3 regions of the Sinorhizobium alkalisoli genome follow, and region 2 is predicted to be linked to each of the others. Evidence: riboswitches for the same ligand, from Rfam matches in the RefSeq annotation. Region 2 holds a riboswitch; each other region holds the start of a gene.

Region 1 (3,268 bases), 320 kb from region 2:
TCCGCACGGGCCGCGATCGCATTGATCGCCGCCCGTTCGGCAAGCAGTCGTTGTCGCTCCTCCGTCACGATTGCCGCCTCCGGCGGCTGGTCCTTGCCCGGCGGCTCGCCAAGCTCTTCCAGGCGCGCCTTGATGTCGTCCAGTCGTGGCCGGGTGGCCGCGGCGGCCGAAACGATCTCCTTGGCAAGAGCGTCGGCCTGTACCTTCAATTCGGCAAGGCGCGTGTCATCGTCTTTTGCATTGGCAACGCGCTCCCCCAGTTGCTTGAGATCGCGCTCGGCTTTGGTCAGTTGCGCTTCCGCCTGCTGCAGCACCGGCGATGCGGCAGCTCCGGCGCCCGCTTCACCCCGTGGCGCCGGTTGTCCCGACCGGGCAGGCTCGGCTGCCGGGGCGGGCGATTGTTGAGCGGGCTCGCTTTGCTCCACGGGCCGAGCCGCGTCCTGGGCCGTCGCCGGCGCGCCGCCGGCGAGCGCCAGCACAACCAAAGCAAACAAGAGGGCGGTCAATTGTGCTGCCGAACGCAATTCAAGATCCTTCGCAATCCGTCTATCGCCGATGGGCTCGCCAAAGCGAGCGCCATCATGTCCGATCTGCATACGCAACAAGGCGAAAAGATGCAAAACGGCATCTTTTGCGACTTGCCCGTCAATGACCGCCCGCGCGTCTTTTTCGGACGCATTCAGACGCACATAAAGCGCCGCGCGTCTTTTTAGACGCGCAAAGGTCGCTGTAACACTTTGAATTGCTGCATGTCTTTGTCCTTAAATCGAGGTCGATTAAAGGAGACATGCAGTAGGTCGCCGCATTCTTTGAATCGGCGCATTGCGCTTTGCGAGGACCGTCACTTCGCTCCTATGCCCTGAAGCGGAGCACCGTCAGAACCCCGCGCCAGGCTTAGCCAGATAGGCCTCCTCCGCCGGCGTCGACCGGCGCCCGACGATGCCGTTGCGATGGGGAAAGCGGCCGAACTGCTCGATGACCTCGCGATGGCGGATCGCATAATCGAGATAGTTGGGCTCGCCGAGCTCGGTAAAGAGCTTCACCGACATCGTCTGATCGGCGAGGTTCTCGGAATGCTCGAACGGCATGTAGAAGAAGGCGCGCCATTCCGGCGACACCGCCTTGTCGGCGCTGGCGCCGATGGCAAGCTGTGCTTCGCGCAGGGCGAGTCCGTCGGTCGCAAACGCCAGCGGCGATCCGCGATACATATTGCGCGGGAGCTGATCGAAAAGAATGATCGCGGCGAGCCAATTGCGCGGGCTCGCCCTCCAGACATCGTCGACATGCCTTGAAAGCGCCAGATGCGCATCCCGGAAGCGCTGCACGCACTCGCGATCGAGTTCGGCGCTCGGCGTGAACCAGTGCTCGTAGGAAAGCTCCCCGAACCAGAAACGCAGCACGTCCTCCGGTGTGCAGTTGGTGCTTTGGTCAGTCATTCCGGCCCCTCTCCTTCTGACGGTCGCGAGTGGTCAGATAGGCGATCGACTCCACGATTTCCAGCCGGCCCTCGGCGGCCTCCATCACTGGAAATGCCCGGCAAGCGCCTCGGAGACGATCAGCGCCGCCGGAACGCGGGCGAGATTGCCGCCGCCGGCGGCGCTCGGCCCGCCGTCCACGCCGCCATTCGCATAGGCGACGGCGAAGCCGACGAGATCGTCGATATTCTCTTCGGCCGCGACATCGCCGAAGAGATACGTCGCCCTGCCCGATGCCTGGAAGGCAATGGTGCAGGGACGGGTGCAGGCGGCCATGCACACCGTCCCGGCAATCGCGAAATCATCGGCGAGCGGCTTGCCGAGCGCCGAAATGCTGCCGTTGAGCATGGCAAGCAACCGGGCACCCGGTAGGCACGGCCCGCCTGTTAAGTGGCACTCGGTCGAAAGCGTTATCTTGTGCGCTGATTGATGCGAATTCGCCATGGCTGTTCTCCGCCGGCCCCTGCCAGCTTTGCAAGGGGGCCGCAGAGAATGGCGAAACTCGAAACCGACGATTGACGCCGGACAGAAGCCGCTTCTTTTCCATCGGAACACCCCGTCCGTTGTGGTTGATCGGTTCGATGGCAGGTCTCCTGGCTCGCGGGTCGCGGCGCATCCACGTCTTCCCGGCCTCCCGGCCAGTGACATGTTGTGGATGCGCTTTCCGCTCACAGTTGCGGGGGCAGCCACGGCATCGGCCCCTTTCGGGCATCCTCACCGCGTTCCCTTTTCAGCCGCTGCCGAGTTTCGGCAGCAGCACCATCACGCCCTTGGTTGCACGAGTCTCGGCTCGATGCAATGGGGTCGGGATAATGATCGACAGTGCCGTCCGCCCTTCTTCGCTGCTCCTTCGCGATCACGGCGGAAGACCGGCTCGCTATTGCAGCGGCCAGAACCACATCAGCAAGGGCACCGTGGCAAGGATGATGACGATCGACAGCGGCAGTCCGAGCCGCGGATAGTCGCCGAACCGGTAGCCGCCCGGGCCCATCACCAGCGTATTGCACTGGTGCCCGATCGGGGTGAGGAAATCCGAACCGGCGCCGATCGCCACCGCCATCAGAAAGGCGTCCGGCCTGTAGCCGAGCGTGGCGGCGAAGCTCACGGCGATCGGGGCCATGACGAGCACGGTCGCGGCGTTGTTGAGAAACGGCGTCACCGCCATCGCCGCAATCAGGATGAGCGCCAGCGCCCCGGCCGGCGGCAGGTTGGTGGCTATGCCGCCGAGCCAGCCGGCGATCAGGTCCGAGCCGCCCGTCGTGCGCAGCGAGTCGCTGACGGGGATGAGCGCCGCCAGCATCACCAGGATCGGGCCGTCGACGGCCCGGTAGACGTCCCGCAGCGGGATGACGCGGAAGATCACCATGGCAAGGGCCGCAGCGAAGAAGGCGACCGGCACCGGCACCAGGCCGACCGCGGTCGTCGCCATCGCCGCCGCCAGCAGCAGCAGCGGCAGGGTTCCGCGCCGGATCGTGCCGAGCAGAATCTCGCGCTGCGCCAGCGGCAGGCAGCCGAAGTCCTGCAGGAAGACCGGCAGCTCGCTTCGCGCCCCCTGCAGCACCACGATATCGCCGGCCTGCAGCCGGATGCTGCCGAGACGCTGTTTCAGCCTCTCGCCCTGCCGGCTCACCGCAAGCAGATTGACATTGTGATTGTTGAAGAGCGCCAGCCGCTCGGCGGACATGCCGATGAGCGGCGAATTGCTGCCGATCACCGCTTCGATCGCCTCGATCTCCGCACGCGTCTTGTCGCCCGGCATCGGCAGCCGGTCGCCGGCGATCTTCAGCTTCGCC
Region 2 (3,268 bases):
GATTAAAGGCGCATTTGCTTGAGACGGAGAGGAAGTCGGTTGGATGTGAAGTGGTGGATTGTCACCCACGATAGAATGGACGCACTCACCAAACTGACTGAGAATGCCCTTAGCCGAACCAAGCCCCTCCCCACAGGTGGGAGGGGCTTGGAGCCCGCGGCGATCGCCTGCGCTCCCCAATACCCTTAGCGTCTGTTCCAAAGGGCGAGATTTGGGTGGAAACGGTGCGGCCGAGAAAGCCCCTCCCACCTGTGGGGAGGGGTTGGGGAGGGGTGAGCCTGCTTAGCCGGCCTTCACGACCCGGTCGTTGATGAAGCCCGAAACGATGCCGAGGACGATCCAGAAGGCGAGTGTCGTGGCTAGTGCCGCAACCGCGAATTCCGCGCCAAGGACGGCCGGAACGTTGCTCGATATATCGAGCGGCTGCGGCGCGCCATAGGCGTGAGGTGCGGCGATCAGCACGAGGCCCGCGACCTTCGAGCCCAGTTCTCTGCGCAAGGCCAGCAGGTAGAGACCCGCGGCAGAGAGCAGCACGGTCAAGGCCCACCAGACCTGGCGCTCGCCAAGGTCGGCAGCCGGGAAGCCGGGCAGCTCCGGCGGCAAACCGAGCGCCGGCAGCATGTGCACGGCTAGCCAGCCGCAGGCGCCCCAGAGCGCCCCGTTTGCAAGCGTGATCCGATGGCCTGTCATGATGCTGATGCCGGCAAGCAGCAGCGAGAAGCCGGCGCCCGTGACCAGGTTGGCGAGCAGCGTTCCTGAAAAGCGGCTCATGCCGAACAGGATTCCGCTCTCCTCCTCGTGTCCGCCCTCATGGGCATAGGCGGGCGTTATCGGCGAAACGAAGGCGAGAAGTTTTTCGAGCGGCGAAACACCGTTCAGAGACGAATGCTCCTCGTGACCCGCAGCAGGCTGCTCTCCGCCCTCGAATTCCTCGGCATGCAGGATCAGCGGCGTGACGCGCAGTTCCTGGGCGGCGGTCATGAAGACGCCGGCGATCAGCCCGGCCACGATTGCGGCCAGAAGTGTCTTGACGATCATGTGTCGATTTTCCTCAATGCAGCGCTTCCCCTACTGCATGTCTCCTTTAATCGTCCTCGATTTAACGACAAAGACATGCAGCAATATAAGGTGCTACAGCGGCCTTTGCGCGTCTGATAACGCGCGCGGCGCTGTAGGGAGCACGGTCCAGCCAACGCAGTCGGGCACCCCTACAGCGCCCTGCGCCTTTCAGAGCGCACAAAGGACGCCGATGCGCGAGCCGCGACATCATGCCGGATGGCATGCGCACATGCTCGGAGCGCCTGACGGTTCTGTTCAGCTTCGATCCGGAACGCGCAAGGCGTTCCATTGGCTTAGTGGCAGGGGAAGCCGTAGGAATGGCGGGTGTCGTGCGCCGTGTCGTGGAGCACGGCCGAATTTGCAAGGCCTGCACCGAAGACGAGGAAACCGCCGATCATAAGGGCAAGAATGCCCGCAACCAGACGATCGCTGAGGGAGAGCGAAACGCTCGAAACGTTAGACGTAGCCATGACAACCTCCGTGATGGCAAGGGATGTTCCCGATTGGGCATTGCGCCCGCATCGATTGGCAGGTTTCCTGGCTCGCGGCGTCAGGTGTTGCACCAGGGATTTGCCTCGCCTTCCCAGATCGAACCGCCCTCTTGCGGTCTTCTCCAGTGGCTTTTTCCGGATCGCTCCGGAACGGCAAATTCACACCGCACTACAGTCGCGGGGTCGGCCGTGATTAAGATGCCCAGCTTGGGTCCACCCGTCACGTTCCCGTTTACTCCCGAAGCGCGTTCGCTTTCCGGGAACCAATCGATCCCCGATGATTAGGTGCGGCCGCGCCTGATGTCAATCGAGCCGGACCCGTAAAATGAACGGGATTGATGCCAGGCGCGGGCTTGCGAAATGGCGGGCGGCCGATCTTTCCAAAATGGTGCTGCGCCTCGTGACTGTATCGCGCCTCTCGTCTATCTCTGCAGTTGCGTTCCCGTTCCGAGCGCTTGCAGTTCCCGCTTGCTCGATCTGGAGATAAGTTATGGCAGCTTTCGTTCCCGGCCTTGCTTTTGCAGCCGCCATCGGTTCCGGCCTGATGGCGGGGCTCTTCTTCGTCTTCTCGGTCTGCGTCATGCGGGCCCTGTCGCGGCTTCCGGCGGAACAGGGAATAGCCGCCATGAACGCCATAAACGTGGCGATCCAGAACCCGTTGTTCCTGGTTGCCTTCATGGGCACCGCGATTCTCGGCCTGGCGCTGATTGTTGCTGCTTTCATAATGGGCGAGAGGGGGAGCTACCTGCTTGCTGCCGGTGGGCTCGCCTATCTCGTCGGCACATTCCTGGTGACGGTCATTTTCAACGTTCCTTTGAACGATGCGCTCGCAGCGGCGCGCGGCGAGGCTGCCGCAGCGCTCTGGCAGCAGCGCTACCTGACCGACTGGGTTCGCTGGAATCATGTCCGCACTATCGCCTCGATCGGGGCGCTGGCGCTTTTCGTGCTCGGCCTCGCCCGCAGTTGAATCAGGCCGTCGTCAAGGCATTGGCGAGGTCGGCGACGAGGTCGTCCGGATGCTCGATGCCGATCGACAGGCGGATGGTCGATTCGAGCACGCCGATCCGGCGCCTGACCTCGATCGGCACGCCCGAATGGGTCATGGCGGCCGGGTGGCTTGCGAGCGATTCGGTGCCGCCGAGGCTGACTGCGAGCTTGAAGATCTGCAGCGCATTCAAGAAGCGGAAGGCCGCCTCCTGGCCGCCGGCGATGTCGAAGGAGAATGTCGAGCCGGCGCCGGTGCACTGGGCGGCGAAGACACGGCCGGCATTCGATTCCCCGTCGTCGAAGGGCAGGTAGTGAATGCGCTCGACCTTCGGATGGTCGCGCAGGAATTCGGCGACGATACGGGCGTTGTCGTTCGCCTTCTCCATCCTGACCGACAGGGTTTCGAGCGATCGGCCGATCATCCAGCAGGAATGCGGGTCGAGCTGAGTGCCGATCGCCCCGCGCAGCGCCTTCACCTGTTTGACGAGGGCCTTGGAACCGAGGACCGCGCCGGCGATCAGGTCGGAGTGACCGCCGACATATTTGGTCAGGGAATAGAGCGAGAGGTCCGCGCCATGATCGATCGGGTGCTGGAACACCGGGCCGAGCAGGGTGTTGTCGCAGGCGAAAATCGGCCGGTGCCCCATTTTTTCGCCGATCCCGTCGGCGATGCGGCGGATCAGGGAGATGTCGACGAGGCTGTTGGTCGGATTGGCCGGCGTCTCGATCAG
Region 3 (3,268 bases), 590 kb from region 2:
GCTTGACGACATCCTCGAATGCCTGGTGGAAAAGGAGATGAGCACCGACGAAATCGTCGCACGCGGCCACGAGGAGGCAATCGTCCACCGCGTCGAGCACCTGCTTTACATCGCGGAATACAAGCGCCGGCAGTCGGCGCCGGGCGTGAAGATCACCAAGAAGAATTTCGGTCGCGACCGGCGCTACCCCATCACCAACCGCTTCCGCGACAGGGGATAGTCCATGCGCAGTTCGGTGGAGATCTTCGACATCGCGACGGCTGAGACCCGCGTGGTCTGGCAGACGGAGCGGCTGGTCGAAGCGCCGAACTGGTCGCCGGACGGGCGCTTCCTCGTCTTCAATGGCGATGGACGGCTCTATCGCATAGCGCTCGACGGGGCGCCGGAGCCGGTCGAGATCGACACGGGCTTCGCCCGGCAGTGCAACAACGACCACGGGATTTCGCCGGACGGCACGACGCTCGCCATCAGCGACAAAACCGAATTCGGCAAGTCGGCGATCTATCTCCTGCCGGTCGAGGGCGGCGCGCCGCGGCTCGTCACACCGAAGCTCCCTTCCTATTGGCACGGCTGGTCGCCCGATGGCCGGACGCTGACCTATTGCGGAATCCGAGACCAGGTCTTCGACATCTACACGATTTCCGTCGGGGGCGGCGAGGAGCGCCGGCTGACGTGGGGTGAGGGCCGCAACGACGGGCCGGACTGGTCGCCCGACGGCAAGTGGATCTATTTCAACTCCAGCCGCACCGGGAGCATGCAGATCTGGCGGATCCGGCCCGACGGCAGCGATGTTCAGCGCATCACCAACAGCCCCTATGGCGATTGGTTTCCACATCCGTCGCCGGATGGCCGAAACCTCCTGGTACTCTCCTATGACGGCGACGTCTCCGACCACCCGCGCGATCTCGACGTGCGGCTAAGGCTGATGAATCCGGAAGGCGGCGATCCGCGCGTCCTCTTCGAACTCTTCGGCGGGCAGGGAACCATGAATGTTCCGAACTGGTCACCATCAGGCGAAGCCTTCGCCTACGTGCGCTACCGGCCCGAACGGTAGCGCATCAGCCCGAAAATCGGAACCGATTTTCGGGCTGATGCGCAGACTCAAAGAGTTGCAGCGACCTTTGGCGTCTGAAAGACGCGCGGCGCTGTAAGGCATGCCTTGCCTTTCGTGGGTGCCTGTGTCCATATGGCGCTCGTCAGGTGCCCGCAAGCGCGGGAGAATCGGGAAGTCGGTGCAATTCCGGCACGTGCCCAACGCTGTGACGGGGACGGCCACGCCAGTCATGCTCTGAAGAGATTCGGAGCCTTGCCACTGAATCCTCAGGCGATTCGGGAAGGCGGCGCGGCCGGACGAACCGGAGTCAGAAGACCGGCCTGGCAAGATGGACCGGCCCCGCGCGGACGGCGGGAGGTTGTGCATTGTTGGGGATCGAACGATGCTGCCTGACCCGAGCGGCTGCCTTGTCGCAGCTGGAGCCTTTTCGCCGGACGAGCGTGCCGCCGTCTACCGTGCGATCGAGACCCGCCGCGACGTGCGAGACGAATTTCTCTCCGAGCCGCTGCCCGAACCCCTGATAGCACGGCTGCTGGCCGCCGCCCATAATGCGCCGTCCGTCGGCTTCATGCAGCCTTGGAACTTCATTCTCGTGCGCGGAGAGGAGACGCGGGAGAAGGCGTGGCAGGCCTTCCAGCGCGCCAACGAGGAGGCCGCGCGAATGTTCGCGGGCGAAGCGCAGGCGAAATATCGCGCACTCAAGCTCGAAGGAATTCGCAAGGCGCCACTCAGCGTCTGCGTGACCTGCGATCGCACCCGCGGCGGCTCGGTCGTCCTCGGGCGCACCCACAACCCGCAGATGGACGTCTACTCCACCGTCTGCGCGGTGCAGAACCTCTGGCTCGCCGCGCGCGCCGAGGGCGTCGGCGTCGGCTGGGTCAGCATCTTTCATGAAAGCGAGATCAAGGCCATCCTGGGCATACCGGAGCACATCGAAATCGTCGCCTGGCTATGCCTCGGTTTCGTCGACCGGCTCTATCAGCAGCCGGAGTTGGCGGCAAAGGGATGGCGCCAGCGGCTGCCGCTCGCAGAGCTGACCTTCGAGGAGGAGTGGGGCATTTCCGCGGACCTTGATGCAGGTCGGAGATAGCGCGCTTTTTCAACGTCTTGCCTGGATAGGCTCGTGTGAAAGGTGAGCGTCGTCAATTCTCCTGTTGCGGCTGAAAGCTTGGTCCCAAGGGGTTCTTGAGGTCGATCGCGCTTTCTTCCGGCGGCAGGAAGGTCGGACCGACAATGCGCACCTTGGCGCTCTTCGGGTCGTAGGGGCGCTCTTTCGTTGGCCTTGCGGCCGCGCCTTCAGTCGTCCTTCCCACCTTGGCGCCGCCGATCGTCACGACAGAGGGGCTCGCCGCGAGACTGGCTTCGGAGGTGCTCTCCCGGTTCGTCCGCCCGGCTGCCTTTGCGGGCTTGCAGCCGCAGGCGCCTCGTGAAGCGACGTCGCGCGTGCGGTAGGCAAAGGCCGTCGGCAGTTCGCGGTAGGGCCTGCCGGTCGAAGCCGAGACCATCTGGTCGCTCTCCTCGGTGGCAAGCACGTGAAAATAGAGTTCGGTCTCTGTCTGGGGGCAACGGGCGCGGCAGAGCTCGGCGTCGCGCGGGAAATCCGCCGGCGAGGCATTCGACGAGATCGGGAAGAAAGCGCCGTCGCAGGTGCGCACGCACATGGTCCGCAAGCGACCGTTCCCGTATCCCTCCATCGGCGAGAAATCCTGGATCCCGGGCTCTTCGAAGAGCAACGGATAATCCTCGTCGTCCGGTGCAAGATCCCTGAGGATGTTGCGATGGATGTCGGCCTCGGTTGTCGTCGCGAACTCGTCCAGCTCGCCCCCCTCGTCGCCGCGCACCGGAATGCAGCCGTTGATCTCCATCGCGGCGAGAATGCGCCGGCGCGCGTCTGCGCGACCGTTCGACACCAGCTGCTGCCGATGGACTTTCAATTCCTGGAGATTGGCCTCCATCCGTGCGATCGTGTCGTCGAGTTCGGCGCAGAAGGGAGTATTGTCGTCGATGACGATGATGCTGCCGCGACTGCATCCGAGCCGCCTGAGCTCGTTCCTGGCGCGTCGAAGCTCAATGTTCTGGCGGGAAATGGCGCCGGTGAAATCGCTGAGGTTTGCATTCGAGCTGAACGTGGTCGGCATGCCGGCGAGGCGGGCCTGAAGCCGTTCACAAACGCTCGAAGCCGAAGCCTCGTTTGCCGTAGCCAATGCCAACGGC

Evidence for each region. A riboswitch is a leader RNA that binds a small molecule or an ion and turns the genes downstream of it on or off. The one in region 2 is predicted to bind cobalamin.
Region 1: it holds a riboswitch for cobalamin, as region 2 does, so the genes downstream of both, EKH55_RS29370 (DUF1636 family protein) here and EKH55_RS10980 (CbtB domain-containing protein) in region 2, are expected to answer to the same signal.
Region 3: it holds a riboswitch for cobalamin, as region 2 does, so the genes downstream of both, bluB (5,6-dimethylbenzimidazole synthase) here and EKH55_RS10980 (CbtB domain-containing protein) in region 2, are expected to answer to the same signal.

The regions. Positions count from the first base shown of each region.
Region 1 covers NZ_CP034909.1:1,941,274-1,944,541, forward strand. Annotated here, with positions in the region: gene EKH55_RS09495 (mechanosensitive ion channel domain-containing protein) at 1-524, opposite strand, end outside; gene EKH55_RS29365 (DUF924 family protein) at 876-1,436, opposite strand; gene EKH55_RS29370 (DUF1636 family protein) at 1,521-1,919, opposite strand; cobalamin riboswitch at 2,042-2,254, opposite strand; gene EKH55_RS09505 (SLC13 family permease) at 2,353-3,268, opposite strand, start outside.
Region 2 covers NZ_CP034909.1:2,257,636-2,260,903, reverse strand. Annotated here, with positions in the region: gene EKH55_RS10990 ((2Fe-2S)-binding protein) at 1-74, shown strand, start outside; gene EKH55_RS10985 (CbtA family protein) at 283-1,038, opposite strand; gene EKH55_RS10980 (CbtB domain-containing protein) at 1,353-1,529, opposite strand; cobalamin riboswitch at 1,570-1,833, opposite strand; gene EKH55_RS10975 (anthrone oxygenase family protein) at 2,041-2,517, shown strand; gene EKH55_RS10970 (cystathionine gamma-synthase family protein) at 2,519-3,268, opposite strand, start outside.
Region 3 covers NZ_CP034909.1:1,662,840-1,666,107, reverse strand. Annotated here, with positions in the region: gene EKH55_RS08175 (NAD+ synthase) at 1-220, shown strand, start outside; gene EKH55_RS08170 (TolB family protein) at 224-1,054, shown strand; cobalamin riboswitch at 1,182-1,392, shown strand; gene bluB (5,6-dimethylbenzimidazole synthase) at 1,437-2,144, shown strand; gene EKH55_RS08160 (DUF2865 domain-containing protein) at 2,197-3,268, opposite strand, start outside.